Regions from separate parts of the Clostridioides sp. ZZV15-6383 genome, predicted to be linked through region 1. Evidence: a T-box and tRNA genes for the amino acid it is inferred to sense, from the RefSeq annotation. Region 1 holds a T-box; the other holds one or more tRNA genes.
The links. The T-box of region 1 lies ahead of serS (serine--tRNA ligase). A T-box ahead of a tRNA ligase gene usually reads a tRNA of that ligase, here a tRNA-Ser.
Positions count from the first base shown of each region.

Region 2: it encodes a tRNA-Ser, which carries the amino acid that the T-box ahead of serS (serine--tRNA ligase) is inferred to sense. The anticodon was not compared.

Region 1 covers NZ_JAGWCV010000085.1:139-8,605, reverse strand. Annotated here, with positions in the region: gene KGF42_RS18000 (MGDG synthase family glycosyltransferase) at 1-887, shown strand, start outside; gene KGF42_RS17995 (hypothetical protein) at 956-1,177, opposite strand; gene recR (recombination mediator RecR) at 1,319-1,918, opposite strand; gene KGF42_RS17985 (YbaB/EbfC family nucleoid-associated protein) at 1,931-2,281, opposite strand; gene dnaX (DNA polymerase III subunit gamma/tau) at 2,338-3,975, opposite strand; RNA gene ffs (signal recognition particle sRNA large type) at 4,052-4,316, opposite strand; tRNA gene KGF42_RS17970 (tRNA-Ser) at 4,354-4,445, opposite strand; gene KGF42_RS17965 (nucleoside deaminase) at 4,446-4,901, opposite strand; gene serS (serine--tRNA ligase) at 5,222-6,493, opposite strand; T-box leader at 6,620-6,825, opposite strand; gene KGF42_RS17955 (mechanosensitive ion channel domain-containing protein) at 6,942-7,823, opposite strand; gene KGF42_RS17950 (transcription repressor NadR) at 7,835-8,344, opposite strand.
Region 2 covers NZ_JAGWCV010000001.1:100,764-109,230, reverse strand. Annotated here, with positions in the region: gene KGF42_RS00485 (lipoate--protein ligase family protein) at 1-86, shown strand, start outside; gene KGF42_RS00480 (CooT family nickel-binding protein) at 236-427, shown strand; gene KGF42_RS00475 (DUF3842 family protein) at 446-862, shown strand; gene KGF42_RS00470 (zinc transporter) at 878-1,228, shown strand; gene hisJ (histidinol-phosphatase HisJ) at 1,573-2,352, shown strand; partial or broken gene KGF42_RS00460 (hypothetical protein) at 2,535-2,851, opposite strand; gene KGF42_RS00455 (DeoR family transcriptional regulator) at 2,896-3,069, opposite strand; tRNA gene KGF42_RS00450 (tRNA-Ser) at 3,269-3,359, shown strand; gene KGF42_RS00445 (flagellar motor protein) at 3,448-4,236, shown strand; gene KGF42_RS00440 (flagellar motor protein MotB) at 4,257-4,997, shown strand; gene KGF42_RS00435 (hypothetical protein) at 5,177-5,551, shown strand; gene KGF42_RS19750 (hypothetical protein) at 5,644-5,778, shown strand; gene KGF42_RS00430 (EAL domain-containing protein) at 5,768-6,247, shown strand; gene KGF42_RS00425 (ATP-dependent helicase) at 6,324-8,390, shown strand.

The DNA of each region.
Region 1 (8,467 bases):
GCAAAAAACCAGATTTGATTATAGGAACGCATCCTTTTCCAATGATTGCGCTTAGTACATTGAAAAAAAACTTTAACTTACATAATAATGAATCAAATGCTTACACAGAGTATTTTTATAAACATTATACAAATACTATTAATGTTCCTCCACTTATTTCTGTATTAACTGATTATACTACTCATTCTACATGGATACAAAATGAAATTGATTACTATATAGTTGGTCATGAATACGTAAAAGAGTTATTGGTATTTGATGGAGTTGAACCTAGTAAAATTAGAACATTTGGAATTCCTGTTGAAAAATCTTTTCTCTCTCATAGAGATAAAGATATTGTTCTTTCTGAGTTAAACTTATCTCCAGATAAATTAACTGTTTTACTTATGGGTGGTAGCTTTGGAGCTGGTAATATAAAAGAGACACTTGATGAATTATTGGATACTGACAGAGATTTTCAAATAGTTGTAATAACAGGTAGAAATGAAAGTTTAAAAGAAAAAATCGAAAAAAAGCTTATATCTCGTTATCATGATAAAAAAGTATGTGTCCTTGGATATACTGATAAAATGAATGATATTTTAGCTTCTATAGATGTATTAGTAAGCAAACCTGGTGGACTTACTACAACGGAGGCACTCTTAAAAGATGTACCTATGATAGTTCCATATTATATACCAGGTCAGGAAGAGGAGAATCTTGATTTCTTATCTAATTGTGGTGCAGCACTTAGAACTACAAAAAAATATAATTTATCAATATTATTAAAAGTTCTAATAGATGACCCTAGTAGGTTAGAGATGTTAAAAAGAAATATTAAATCAATAAGAAAATCAAATTCAGCCCAAAATATAGCTAATTTAATTTTAAATATAATTTCTGATTGATAAAATAAATAAAATCCCTATAGTATATATTATCTATTAGGGATTTTTTATTTTCTAATTATTTAATATTAAATTGGTTCATAAAAGTCTTCTTCATAATCATACTGATAGTTTTTATAATTATTTCTAAATTCAGCATTTTTATTTCGTGCAGTTTTTTTAGTTTTTTTCTTATTAGAAAAACTTATATCATCAAAATCATCATATTTAGGCTTGTCTTTTGATTTCATTTTTTTAACTCTTTTTTCTTTCATTGCATTATGTTCTTCTAAGTTCATAATTGGTTTCATGTTGCACCCCTATCAAAATTTTTAAATGATTTATACAACAAATTATACAATACAGAAGAAATTTATTCAATAAATCTAAATCAAAATTAATTTGAATTTAACCACAAAAAATTATAAAAATCGAGGTTAATACCTCGATTTTTATATTTCTCTTCTACCTTCTAGTGCTTTTGATATTGTGACCTCATCTGCATACTCTAAATCTCCTCCAACAGGAAGACCATGAGCTATCCTAGTAACTTTAATTCCCATTGGTTTTACTAACCTAGCAATATACATAGCTGTGGCTTCTCCTTCAATAGTAGGATTTGTTGCCATTATTATTTCTTTAACTTCCTGATTGCCAAGCCTTTGTATAAGTTCCTTTATTTTTAGCATATCTGGTCCAATACCATCCATTGGAGAAATCACTCCATTTAATACATGATACTGACCTTTAAACTCTCTCGCTCTCTCCATGGCTGCTACATCCCTTGGGTCTTCTACCACACATATAATACTCGAATCTCTATTTTTATTTGAACACATACTACATGGGTCTGTATCTGTTATATTACAACAAATTGAACAATATCTTATTTCTCTTTTCGCGTCTATAATCGCTTTAGATAAAGCTTCCACATCATTAGTATTCATATTAATAACATGAAAAGCCAATCTTTGAGCAGTCTTTCTTCCTACTCCAGGAAGCTTTGAAAATTCTTCTATAAGTCTCGTTATTGGACCTGTATAAACTTGCATAAATACCACCTACTAGAATAACCCAGGTATATTCATACCTCCAGTTACCTTACTCATTTGACTTGCTTGTATATCATCAATATTTCTCAATGCTTGATTTACTGCACTTAAAACTAAATCTTGTAACATTTCTATATCATCTGGATCAACTACTTCTGGTTTGATAGTTATATCTAAAACTTCTTTTTTACCATTAACCTTTACAGTAACTGCGCCTCCTCCAACTGAAGCTTCTACTTCTTTATTTTCTAACTCTTGTTGAGCTTTTTGCATATTTTCTTGCATTTTTTGAGCCTGCTTTAATAAGTTATTCATATTTCCACCACCAGGCATCATTCCGCCTCCAAAACCTTTTTTAGCCATAAACAATTCCTCCTAAACTTATTTTCATTTTATTATTATATCATAATAGTATTTTATTATTTACTTTCATTTTCATCAATACTGTCTTTTATTTCTAGTATCTCTTCATTTACTATGTTCTTTAATATCTCTTCACCAATGTCTTCTTTTTCTTTAACTTCAAGATTTATATCTTTGACTTCTGATGTCAATACTATTTTTACATTAAAACTTCTATTTAAAACATCTCTTATTGTTTTTTCTAAATAATTTATTGTATCTTGGGAGCTAAGTCTAGTTTTTGCAAAATCAAATTTATCATCAAATATAACATACAACAAGTTGGAATATACATTAAAGCTTTTTACCTCACTTAAAAGTGCATATATTGGCATTTTTTTATCTTTTTTAATTTGTTTAAGTATATTCTTCCAAGATGACTCTATAAGTATAACGTCCTCATTTTTTACATCTTCATAAGCTACATTTTCTTGTTTTACATCTATTTCTCTATTGACTTCATGCTCTTTTTCTTTACTATTACCAGTTTTTTCAACCTTAAAGCTACCCAGTTCAATCATTTTTTCTAAGTTATCAACTCTTTTTATAAGAGCTTCTTTACTTTCGTCAAACATTGGTTGAGCAATTTTCATTATAGTTATTTCCACTAAAACTCTTGGATTTGAAGAGGACTTTATATCATCCTGAGTTGCTGATAATATATTTAAAACCCTTATCAAATCATTTATATCTATATTTTTAGACTGAAGTTTAAGTTGTTCTATGGTTTCTTCGGGCAATGAAATTATCTCATCTAGTTCTGATGAAACCTTACATACCATTAAATTTCTAAAATGGTCAATCAAATCATTTATAAGGTTTCTTATATCTTTCCCCCATAAAACAAATTCATTTAATATCTCAAGAGATTTTTTAGTATCTTGTGCTAAAATACATTGAGACAATTCAAATAACTGTTCTATATTGACGCTTCCCATCAATTCAACAACATCTTTATAATCTATCTTATTCTCTCCAAATGATATACATTGGTCTAATATACTAAGTGCATCTCTAAGAGCTCCTTGAGAATTTCTCGCTATTAAATTAAGTGCTTTATCATCTATATCAGTTCCTTCATCTTCACAAATCCTTTTCATTCTAAGAGTCATATCTTTAACCGTAACTCTTTTAAAATCGTATCTTTGGCATCTCGATAAAATAGTTGCAGGTATCTTGTGAGGTTCAGTAGTAGCTAATATAAAGATTACATATGAGGGTGGCTCTTCTAATGTTTTTAATAATGCATTAAAAGCTCCTTGAGACAACATATGAACCTCATCTATTATATATACTTTATATTTAGCATTGGCTGGAGAATATTTCACACTTTCTCTAAGCTCTCTTATATCATCCACACTATTATTTGATGCTGCATCTATTTCTACAACATCCATTGTATTATCTTTTAATATCGATTCGCATATCTCACAATCATTACAAGGTTCTTCATTTATTTTATTCAAACAGTTCACTGCTCTTGAAAAAATTTTTGCAGTAGATGTCTTACCAGTACCTCTTGTACCACAAAATAGATAAGCATGTCCTATATTATCATTGTATATTTGATTTTTTAAAGTCTTAATAATATGATCTTGACCAATAACGTCTTCAAACTTTTGTGGTCTATATGCTCTATATAATGCTTTATGCATCCTTTTACCTCTCTTTAGCAAAATTAATAAAAAAATCCCTCATTATCTAAGGGATTAGTCTTTTATATGTTAAATGCTGTACACCATCTATCGACTTAATTCCATAGGCGTTACCAAAACAGTTAGCTCAACTTAGGCACCCCCACGGCACACAAAAGTGATCACTTACCGCTGCTTCCTTCCGGACCTGACGGGGTTCATGAGCTTTCATTGCGCAGGACCTAAGCATCAACACCACTTATTTAGGGCGGCCCTACAGAAAATAAGCCTTTAGATGGAATTCAATCCTGCTATAGCGGATTGCAGGTTACAGGGCACCGCTACCTCCCCATCTAGTACAGCAAAATTACAACCATATTTAATTACTTTTATTGTTTCTGGCGGAGAGAGTGGGATTTGAACCCACGATACAGTTTTACCCATATACTCGCTTTCCAGGCGAGCGCCTTCGACCACTCGACCATCTCTCCTTAATCTCTTTTTCTTAATGCCTTAAAAAATTCTTGCAATATGATCGAGCATTCTTCTTGCAAAACATCAAAAGCCACTTTTACATTATTATTATTAAAATAATCTAATTTAAACTCATGCTGTTTTTCTATATATGAATTTTTTACATGTCTTGTCCCTATTATAAGCTTTTTTATTCTAGAATTAACTATTGCACCACTACACATTATGCAAGGTTCCATTGTAACATATAAATCACAATCAGTCAACCTCCAACCACCTAATTTTTCTGAGGCTTGTTTTATCGCTAAGATTTCTGCATGAGCTGTAGAATCTTTTAGTGTCTCTGTAAGGTTATGAGCTCTAGCTATTATTTGATTATCTTTAACTATAATAGCACCTATTGGTGTTTCTCTTTTATTATATGCTTTATATGCTTCTTTTAATGCTTCTTTCATATAAAATGAACTTTCCATAATTCCTCCCAAAACTTATAACAAACTTATCTTATCATAATTCATTTTATAATTCAACTTAATTTTATTTTGTTTATTTAATTATTACTATATATAGTTATATTTTTTTTAAATTAGTTCTAAAATAATTTTTAGATATTTATATAATCCTTGATTTATAAAGATATTTAGTATTTTATGATGAAAATTCTGTTATATAAATTAAAACGCTATGAAATTTAATAATTATATTAATAATTCCATAGCGTTTTAATTTATTGTTCACTCATAATATATTTTCTACATTAAAATATATTTCTACATATAATGTTAATATAGAATTATCTTATAACATCAACACCCATATAAGGTCTTAACTCTTCTGGAACTACTACAGAACCATCTGCTTGTTGATAATTTTCTAATATAGCAGCTAGGCATCTTCCTATAGCTAATCCAGAACCATTCAATGTATGAACATATTCTGCTTTTGATTTTTTATCTCTTTTAAATCTTATTCCTGCTCTTCTTGCTTGAAAGTCTTCAAAGTTTGAACAAGAAGATATTTCTACATATCTATTATAGCTTGGCATCCAAACTTCCAAATCATATTTAAAGGCTGCTGTAAATCCTAAATCTCCTGTACATATTTTTACCACTCTATATGGAAGACCTAACATTTGTAACATAGTTTCAGCATCATGAGTTAATGATTCTAATTCATCATAAGAGTCTTCTGGCTTAACAAATTTAACTAACTCAACTTTATTAAATTGATGTTGTCTAACTAAGCCTCTTGTATCTCTTCCTGCTGAACCTGCCTCAGATCTAAAACAAGGAGTATATGCACAATATTTAATTGGAAGTTCTGCGACATCTAATATTTCATTAGCATGTATATTAGTAACAGGTACTTCAGCTGTTGGTATTAAGAAATACTCTAATCCTTCTATTTTAAACATATCTTCCTCAAATTTAGGAAGTTGACCAGTACCTATAAAACTATTTCTATTAGCCATAAATGGAGGTAACACTTCTGTATATCCATGCTTAGCTGTATGAGTATTTAAAAAGAAATTCATTAAAGATCTTTCTAATCTAGCTCCTAGTCCTCTGTATAAAGTAAATCTTGAACCAGTTATTTTCCCAGCTCTTTCAAAATCTAATATACCTAGACCAGTACCTATATCCCAATGTGCTTTATGCTCAAAATCAAATTTAGTAGGTTCTCCCCAAGTTCTTATTTGAACATTATCTTCATCTGTTTCACCTTGTGGTACCTCTGGATGAGGAACATTTGGTATTCTCATCAATGTATATTCTATTTTTGCTTCTACTTCTTTTACTTTCTCATCAATACCTTTTATCTTATCTGATAGCTCTTTTAATCTTACCTTTTCTTCTGTTACATCTTTTCCCTCTTTTATTAATTGTGGTATTTTTTTAGAATTTACATTTAATTCATTTTTCATAACTTCAACTTCTTGAAGTATTTCCCTTCTTTTATTATCTAATTCCACTACAGCATCAAGGTCAAATTCTTTTTCGCCTCTTCTTTCCATAGCTTTTTTGATATCATCTAAATTTTCTCTTATTCTTTTAATATCTAACATATTAATTCCTCCTAATAATTTTGATAATATAAATTATAATTCCAATTTAATTTACAAATATTATAACTGTAAATTTTTAGCTTAAACAAATTTGAAAAATAAAAAAAGACCTCCGTTTACCCCTATAAAAGGGACGAAAATCTTTTATCCGCGTTGCCACCCTAATTGACTATACTAAAATGTATAATCCTCTCAGACCTATAACGTAGGTAAACGTCTAGCTTTAACTAGAAGCTCTAGAGTAGATTCAAAAACCATTGTAATGAGTTCTCACCATACACTCATTCTCTGAATACAATCTGTTTTTTACTATTTTCCTTCACTGCTTTTTAACTAATTGTTTTATTTGATAATCATTATATTATATATATTAACATCTTTCAATACTATTATTCAAATTTTCTTTAATTTTTTATATCAAATTTATTTTTTTTATTTAATTAAAATATTACCTTTTGTCTGCTGTGTTTAAATTACTTGTATCATTAAGTAATAATGCAGAAGGAACAAAGGGAACTTTTATATTATTTTCATCAAACTTATTTTTGACTTTTTCCATTACATCAAAGTATACATCCCAATAATCATCAGTTTTAACCCAGGGTCTAGCAACTATTTGCATAGTATTATTTCCTATGGAGTTTAAACCTATAATAGGTTTTGGGTCATCTAATACTCTTTTTTCATTTGTAAAAATCTCATTTAATATAGACTTAACGATATCTATATCACTATCATAAGAAATATTATATGAAAAATCTATTCTTCTTTTGTTTTGATGTGTATAATTAATTATATTATTACTTGTCAATTGAAAATTTGGTATAATTATAGTTTTATTATCTGGAGTTTTAAGAACAGTGCTAAATATTTGTATATCAGAAACTGTACCTTCTACACCTGAACCTTGAATATAATCGCCTATATTAAATGGTTTAAAAAATAAAATAATCATACCTGAACCTAGATTTGATAATATTTCTTTAAATGCTAAACCTATACTAAATCCAGCAGCTCCTAATACAGCTACAACTGATGTAGTCTGTATACCTATAATACCTAAACTTATCAATGATATAATAGATAACATAGATATATATATTCCATATACAATAAAATTATTTACACCTTTGCTCATTCCATATTTAATTAAAAACTTTGAGACCATTCTTCTTACTATTTTGGATATATAAATACCTATCACAAATACAATTATTGCATATATGATATTTGGTACGTTATCACTAAAGTTATTAAGTATGTTTTCTAAAGTTCTCTTAGTTATATTACTATTTGTTGAGGCAGTCTTAGCCAATGATAAAAAATTCATTTAACTCCTCCTTATGATAATATTCCTTTGTCATCTAATTTTTTTATTATAGCTTCTATAGTATCTTCTTTTATAGCCTCAATTGTGTGAATATGACTACATTCTGTCAGAACTGATAATTGTTTAAATTCATTTGTCTCTACTTTCTTCATAAAATTATCTATCTCCACTTTAGAATAAATATTAAGTTCTGCAGTTATTTGACCATATGTTGGATGATTTACAATGACATCTTTTACAATCCCACCTAAATCTACAATAATCTTTAATTCATCATAAATTTCTTTAGAATTCTTGTGATTCTTACATTTTATTTTTTTTGTAAAATATGGTTGATTATATATTATATATCCTTGAGGTGTAGCTATTATTTCAAATCCTTTAGCTCTTATAAGGGCTATATCCTGTACTATTACTTGTCTACTTACATTTAACATCTCAGCTAGACTTCCACCTTTTATAGGACACTTAGATTCCTTTAAAATATCTATTAATCTGCTTCTTCTTTCATCAGAATTCATATTACACCTTCTTTCTAAATCAAACTAAATCAAAAACTTTATCTATACTATATAATTCTATATTTTATCTTATTATAAATCAATATTGACTTTATATTCTGTTTAATCTTAAATTTTATGACA
Region 2 (8,467 bases), on a different contig from region 1:
AGGACGATTTGACTGATTATGAGAAGCAATTAGCTAAAGAATTATATGAAAAATACAAGAATGAAGAGTACAACAAAAAGCGTTAACTTTAATTGACTTTATATAAATTAAAGTGCTATACTTAAGGTATAATAATATACAAAAACTGAAATCATGAAGATTTCTTTGGTGTATTGAAATACCTAAGGAAATCTTTTTTTGATTTTTAATAAAATCATATTAGGAGGAGATTTATATGTGTGAATCATCAGCTTTCATTTGTAAAAGTAATAATGAGTTAGAAAAGGTTATGGAAAATGTGGTTAATATAGACCCTTGTGATGGAAAGATTTATTTAACTGATTTATTAGGAGAGCAAAAGATAATAGATGGAATAATTAAAGAGATAAGATTGATGGACCATAAGATAATAATACAAGAAAATTAATTAATAGGGGAATTTCATATGATAATAGCAGTGATAGATGGAATGGGTGGAGGCATTGGAGCCCAGATAGTTTCTTCTTTGAGAGAAGAATTGCCTACATATGTAGAAATTTATGCATTAGGGACTAATTCTATAGCAACCAGTTCTATGATGAAGGCTCATGCTAATAAAGGAGCTACAGGGGAAAATGCTATAGTAGTGTCAGCTAAAAAAGCGAACATAATAGTTGCACCTATTTCTGTAATAATACCTAATTCTATGATGGGAGAAGTTACTTGTAATATAAGTGAAGCTATTGCAGATAGTGAGGCACTAAAGATACTTTTACCTATTATGCCAGAAAATGTAGAGTTAGTTGGATTAGAAGGTAAACCATTAGCACTACTTGTAAAAGATTCTGTAAATCTTATAAAAAAAGAATTTAATATAAAATAACAGGGGGAATAACTAATGATTTTTGATAGAGAGATTGTAAGATATCATCATGGTAATCATGACCATGACCATTGTCACGAACATACTCATGGAGATATATGTCATGAACATCCACATGACCATGCTCATGACCATGACCACGAACATAGTCACGAGGAATCAGCAGAATCTAAGGATGAAAAAACTTTAAAAATACTTTTAGTACACTGGATAAATCACAATGAAACTCATGAAGAAGGATTTAGAGAGTGGGTTGAAAAAGCTAGAGCTATTGGAAAAGAAGAAACAGCAAAGAGTATTGAAAAGGCTATAGAGTATATGGAAGAAGCTAATAAAATGTTGTTAGAGGCTAAAAAACATATGTAAATATAATTAATCGCTTATATGTCTAATATAGGCGATTTTTACGTTTTTTGATATTTAATTATTGAAATTTTTAGGTGGTATGTAATATACTTTAATGAGTAAATTTTATTATAATATGGAGTTATTTAATGTTCCCTACTTATATATTGAGTATTACTATTTAAAGGTAGTATTAATCTTAAGTTAAAAATAGTATTAATGTTAAGATATTCTAAAGACTGTTTAAAATTAATTCAATGTTAGATATAATAAGAGTTAGTGTGATTAAAAAATATTGTTTTAAAGTTAAAAAAAGTTCATGTGATTATATGAGGTTTTTTATTTAAAAAAGGAGTGAATTATTTATGAAGGATGGTCATATACATTCACCTTATTGTCCTCATGGAAGTAAGGATGATTTTGAAAAATATATACAAAGAGCAATTGATGTTGGAATAACAGAAATGACATTTACAGAGCATTTTCCATATGCAGATGGATTTGAAGACCCTGCTCCTGAAAATGATAGTTGTATGAGTATTGATGATTTACCAAAGTATTTCAATGATGTTAAGAAGTTGAAAGAAAAATATGAGGGCAAAATCAAGATAAATGTAGGGTCAGAAGTAGATTTTATAGAAGGATACGAAGAAGGGATAAAAAATAACTTAGATAAATATGGAGAAGAGTTAGAGGATTCTCTTTTATCAGTGCATATAATTAAAATTGAAGATGGTTATTATTGTGTAGATTACAGTGTAGAAGAGTTTCAAAATTTAATCGACAAGTTAGGTAGTATTGAAGCTGTGTATAATAAGTATTATGAAACCTTGGTAAAAGCTGTAAATTCAGATTTAGGAATACATAAGCCAAAAAGAATAGGTCATTTAAATTTAGTTAGAAAGTTTAATCAAGTATTCCCATACGATTATGAAGGAAACAAAATTCTTGAAGACTTAATAAAGTTAGTCAAAGAAAAAGGTTACGAACTTGATTACAATGTTTCTGGTAATAGAAAAGAGTATTGCAAAGAATCTTATATAGATGGATACTTGTTAAAATTGGTAAAAAAATACGATATTCCATTAGTTTTAGGTTCAGATTCTCACTGTGCAGAGGAAATAAATAAATACGATATTTTTTAGATATATTCACCTAAAGGGGGTTGTCTCAAAATAGAGATAAGCCTCTTTTTCAGTATTGAAATATGAAAATATATTTGATTTAACACAAAAAAGAGTGTCTTATGAACTATAGGAGCTACTAAATTAACTTATACCAAACTTAGGAGGTTCAACAACCACTATAGATTTTCTATACCTTTCAATCATTTTTTTCTAACAAGTGCTTCTTCTAAGTGATAGTCAGAGATACCATTTTCAAGAGTTATGACTCCAGCACCTAAAATAGCCTTATCAACATTAAATTGTTCAATAGCTGATAGTGTAAGTGAACCAGAGAAAGAACCCTCAGTTTCTCTAAGATAACCACCAAGTACGTATACTTTTATATTAGTATTCATAAGTTCATTTGAAACTAAAATTGAGTTGGTTATTACAGTTAGATTTTTTTGTCTTTTAAATTTTTTGAAACTTCAAGAACAGTAGTTCCAGTATCCATAAAAATAGTATCATTTGTATTTATAAACTCACTACATTTAATAGCAATCTGTTTTTTATCATTTGAGTTTATTTTTTTCTTTTAACATAGTTGAGTTCTACACTACTTGCTATAACTGGTATAGCACCACCATAAGCTCTTTTTAAAAGACCAACACTCTCCATATGAGCTAAATATCTTCGTGCAGTTTCTATTGATATATCAAACATTTGAATTATGTCATTTATTTTAATTTTAAGCATAACTTACAATTAAGTCAGGGTTTATGTATATTTGTTAAATAATATTATAAGTGTTATGCAAAATAATTTTACCATATTTGAAACTTAGATTTAAGCGAAAAAGTAAAAATAGATGTTTAATAATTCAAAATAACTCAAATTTTATAAAACAATTGACTAAAATATAATTTTATTATATAATTTACTAGTATAGAGATATGGAGAAGTACTCAAGTGGCTCAAGAGGATCCCCTGCTAAGGGATTAGGCTGGGTAACCGGTGCGAGGGTTCGAATCCCTCCTTCTCCGCCAATTGCTAAAGGCTATTCTTGTTAAAGATAGTCTTTTTATAATGCCTGTAAATGATTTGCTATGTATAACTAAAGAAAGGAGGAAATATATGATAACTTTAATTTTTTTCATAGTGGGAATAGCATCTTTAGTAGTTGCTTTTGTCATTGATGGAGGACATGTTGGAGCATTATTTGTATTTTCATCAGCACTTGTTGTTTTTGGTGGAACTATAGGAGCTGTTGGAGCTTCAACACCATTCTCTGTGTTTAAAAAGTCAATAAAGATAATGTTATTAGCTTTTAAAAATAAAAAATCTAATAACATAGAAAATATAATTTATTTCAAAGAAATTGCAGTTAGGGCTAGGAAAGAGGGGCTTCTTAGTATTGACAAAGAAATAAGTGAGAAAGAAGATTTAGACCCTTTTATTAGAAAAGGTCTTGAACTTATGGTAGATGGAGTTGATGCAGCTACTATAAGAAACATCTTGGAATCACAGATACAGATAACATCAAAACGACATAAAGAAGGAATCGCAATCTTTGATTCAGCAGGAGGATATGCTCCTACACTGGGGATAATAGGTACAGTTATGGGATTAGTACATATTTTAGGGAATCTTTCAAGTAATCCTGATGCACTAGGACCTCAAATCTCTGTCGCATTTTTGGCTACATTATATGGTGTTGGTTCTGCCAATTTGATATGGTTACCAATAGCATCAAAACTTAAGGCTATAAATCAACAAGAAATAAGTGAAAGACTTTTGGTGATAGAAGCAATACTATCTATACTTGAGGGTGATAATTCTAGTTTAATGACAGAAAAATTAAAAATATTTTTAAATTCAAAAGAGTTAATTGAACTTGAAGAAACTGATGGTAGAGCTGAATAATATAAAAGGATGGAATGTTTATGTTAAATGATGAAGATGAAAAAGAAGAAAATAATGAGCGATGGCTTTTAACTTATTCAGACCTCATAACACTACTTATGATTTTCTTTATCATAATGTATTCTATGAGTAATGTTGATGCAGAGAAATATAAACAATTATCTCAATCTTTAAATTCTGCGTTTGGTGGTTCTGCTGGAGTTATTGAAGGTGGTAATAGCAAAATGGAACCAGTAGTTGAACCAGAAAGTAGTAATTTAGATAGTTTACAAAATGCTGAATTTAAAAAAGTTGGTGAAGAAATTCAGAAGTATTTAAATGAAAATGGTATGGATAATTCAGTATCATTAAAAGTTCAAGATAGAGGCTTGGTAATAAGCCTTAAAGATACAATACTATTTGATACTGGAAAAGCAATTATAAAGGATAATTCTAGAGATAAGATTATTCAAATAGGTAAGATGTTAAATGAAATGAATAGTTACATGAGGGTAGAAGGTCATACAGATAATATGTCTATAAAAAATTCTGAATTTAAATCAAACTGGGATTTATCAGTTATGAGAGCAACTAATGTTGTTCAACTTCTTATTGACAATGCAGGGATAGCACCAGATAAGTTATCTGCTGTAGGATATGGCGAATTTAGACCAATAGCAGATAATTCATCTCAAGAAGGTAGGTCAAAAAATAGAAGAGTTGATATAGTTTTAGTTGATAGTAAATATAATAATGTAGAAGATATTGGAGAAAATAAATAGTTAAATAAGCTATCTCAGGACAGAATTATTTCTAGAAGGAGATGGCTTTTTTATGCGAAAATTAAAAATAGATGAATAGTAAGTTACCTTTTTGTGAGAATATATGGTATCTTAAATATATAATATTTAAATGATGTAAAAGCTCAATTAAAAAAATTTTATAGAGGGTGAGGAAATAAATGGGTAATAAGAATAAAAACTCAAAATATAAAGATAAAACAAGAGAGAGGTATAATAAAAAAATTGAGAATTTAAATAAAGAAAAACTAAAGGAAGTTAATAAACAGTCTAAGACAGTAGATAAGATTGACGATATTATTAATAAATCTAGTATTGTATTATGTGTACTCTTATTAGTGTTTTCATTACTTTATTTGTTTAAGTTGGTTCAACTTAATATAATAATGATTCTTTTAGTGATTACAGTAGCTATTCAACAAGGATTAGTATCGTTTGGTGCATTTAGAAATAAAAATTATGTAAAAGCTTTATTTTCAATATTTGTAATTGTATGTTTCTTAATTGCTTTTAAATATGTTGTAAATCCTGTTTAAATATATCAGTAAACGTTCTATAGCTAATATAAATAGTGAAGTTACAGTTTTAATGCTATTATAAACTTTATAAATTTGAAGGGGTAGATTTTATGAATAAGCGTAAGTTTACAAAATTAATTATTACATCAATGGTTGTTTTATTACTTACAGGATGTAGTTTAAAAAAGGAAGATAATTATAAGCTAGACCCAGAAAATCTGACATCAATCAAAAGTGGATTTTGAGGAAATTGAAGATTTATATGGTGATTACTTAAATAGAGTGGTATTAGAAATAACAGAGAATGATAAGATTAATGAAGACTTTATTGAGAAAAAGAAAACATATATAAATCATTGGAACATAGTAATTGCTTTAGATGATTTTGGGACAGGATACAATGGAGATGCTGTATTATTGTATATAATGCCAAATTATGTAAAGATTGATATGTCTATTGTAAGAGGTATTGATAAAGATGAAGACAGACAGAAAATATTAAAAAATCTTATCTCATACTCTAATGAAAGAAGTATTAAAGTGATAGCAGAAGGTATAGAGACCAAAGGTGAAATGGAAACATTAATTAATCTTGGAATAGATTATATGCAGGGGTATTATATTAGTAAACCAACATTTATCCCTGAAGATATAAATGCCAAAATTGGAAAAGAGCTCAAGATATGTCATGAAAATAGGAATGGTGTGGTTTAATAGAGGAAAATTTAAATGTATTTTTATGAACTTTTAGTTTATAATTAAAAAGAAAATAATATAATTATAAATTAAGGTGGTGGAGCTAATAATCACAACAAATATAGATATAAGAAAGTTAAATGAAAATCAATTAGAAGCAGTTGAACATATAGATGGGCCTTGCATGATACTTGCAGGGCCTGGTTCAGGTAAGACAAGAGTAATTACATATAGAATAGCTAATATGGTCGTAAACAAAAACATAGCCCCAACAAGAATCTTGGCAATAAGCTTTACCAAGGCATCTTCAATAGAAATGAAAAATAGAGCTTTAAGTTTAAGTAATGATATAAGGCTTAATAAGGTGACCTATGGCACTTTCCACTCTGTATTTTTTAAAATTCTAAGGTATTTTGAAAGATACAATTTAGATAGTATATTTGATGAAAAATCCAAACGAATGACAATCAAGGCAATCTTAAAAAGTTTAAATGTAGAGAATGCTGATGATGATGAGAATATAGGGCAAGTTATAAATGAAATTTCTTATGTAAAAAATGAACTGATGGATAAAAGCGAATTTAATTCAGAAGTACTAACAAAAGATGAGTTTTTAAAAGTGTACAACTTATACGAAGAACAAAAATCTAAAGTTAATAAAATAGATTTTGATGATATGCTTATAAGAACTTACTATTTACTTTTGAATAATAAATCTGCATTAGAAATGGTTAGAAATGTATATAAATATATACTAATAGATGAATTTCAAGACATAAATAAAGTGCAGTTTGAAGTTTTAAAGTTAATTTCTAATCCATTGAACAATATATTTGCAGTTGGAGATGAGGACCAAAGTATATATGGTTTTAGAGGAGCTAGACCAGATTTTTTACTTGAATTTGAGCAATACTTTAATAATACTAAAAAAATAATATTAGACATAAATTATAGGTCTAAAAGTGAAATAGTGCATACTGCAAATAGACTTATAGAAAAAAATAAAAATAGATATGAAAAAGTAATTAAGTGTAGTCAAGGCACTGGAGGAAGTGTTAGTTATATTTCTCCACATGATTCAGAGGAAGAAGCCTTATATATTGCCAAGGAAATAATTGACGAAATAAAAAAAGATTATGTAGAGTATTCAGATTTTGCAGTAATTTATAGAACCAATATACAGTCAAGAGCATTGGTAGATGTGTTTATGGATATGAGAATTCCATTTGTAGTAAAAGATTCAGTAATTACAATATATGACCATTGGGCAAGTCAAGATATACTAGCATATTTAAGAATAGGTATTAATCCAAAATCAAATAAAGATTGGTTAAGAATTATAAATAAGCCATTTAGATATATATCTAAAGATAGTATAAATATGGTTAAGGATGAAAATGATTTTATAACAGCATTAATAAATAAATGTAATCTTCATCCGAAACAAGTCAAAACAATAAATGATTTGGAAATAGATTTAAGTTATTTAAATACTTTAAATCCTAAAAATGCAATATCTTATATTAGAACCAGTCTTGATTATGATAGATACGTTTTAGATTATTGTAGTAACAGAAAAATAAAGACTAATGGGCTTGTAGAGATATTAAATGAACTTGAGAGTTCAGCTACTAATTTTAATACTGTGACAGAGTTTTTAGAGCATATTGATAGGGTAAAGACTGAATTAATGGAAAATAATAAGAATAAACAGAATGATGGTGTCATATTTACAACTATGCATAGTGCAAAAGGATTAGAATTTAGAAATGTTTATATTATAGGTGTAAATGAAGGAACAATACCTCATGAAAAGTCATATGATATTTGTAAGGAAGAGAAAAAAGAAGAACAATTAGAAGAAGAAAGAAGACTTATGTATGTTGCTATTACAAGAGCTGAAGAAAAATTATGTATAAGCTCTACTTTAAATAAATATGGGAAAAAAGTTGATAAATCATTATTTATCAATGATATAAAGTCTCCAACTAAAAAAGAAATTGATAGTATTGGTGTAGGGGATAAGGTATACCATAAAAAATTTCATGAAGGAGAAATAATTAAAAAAGATGGAATTATGTTTACAATAAAATTTAAAGATAGAGAGCGAATCTTAGATTTGAAAACTTGCTTATTGAAGAATATAATTTATACTATTTAATTTATAATCTAAATTTAGATAGGCAAACAATATATTATTTATAAGTATAGACTAGCAAGAAGTATATTATTTATTAT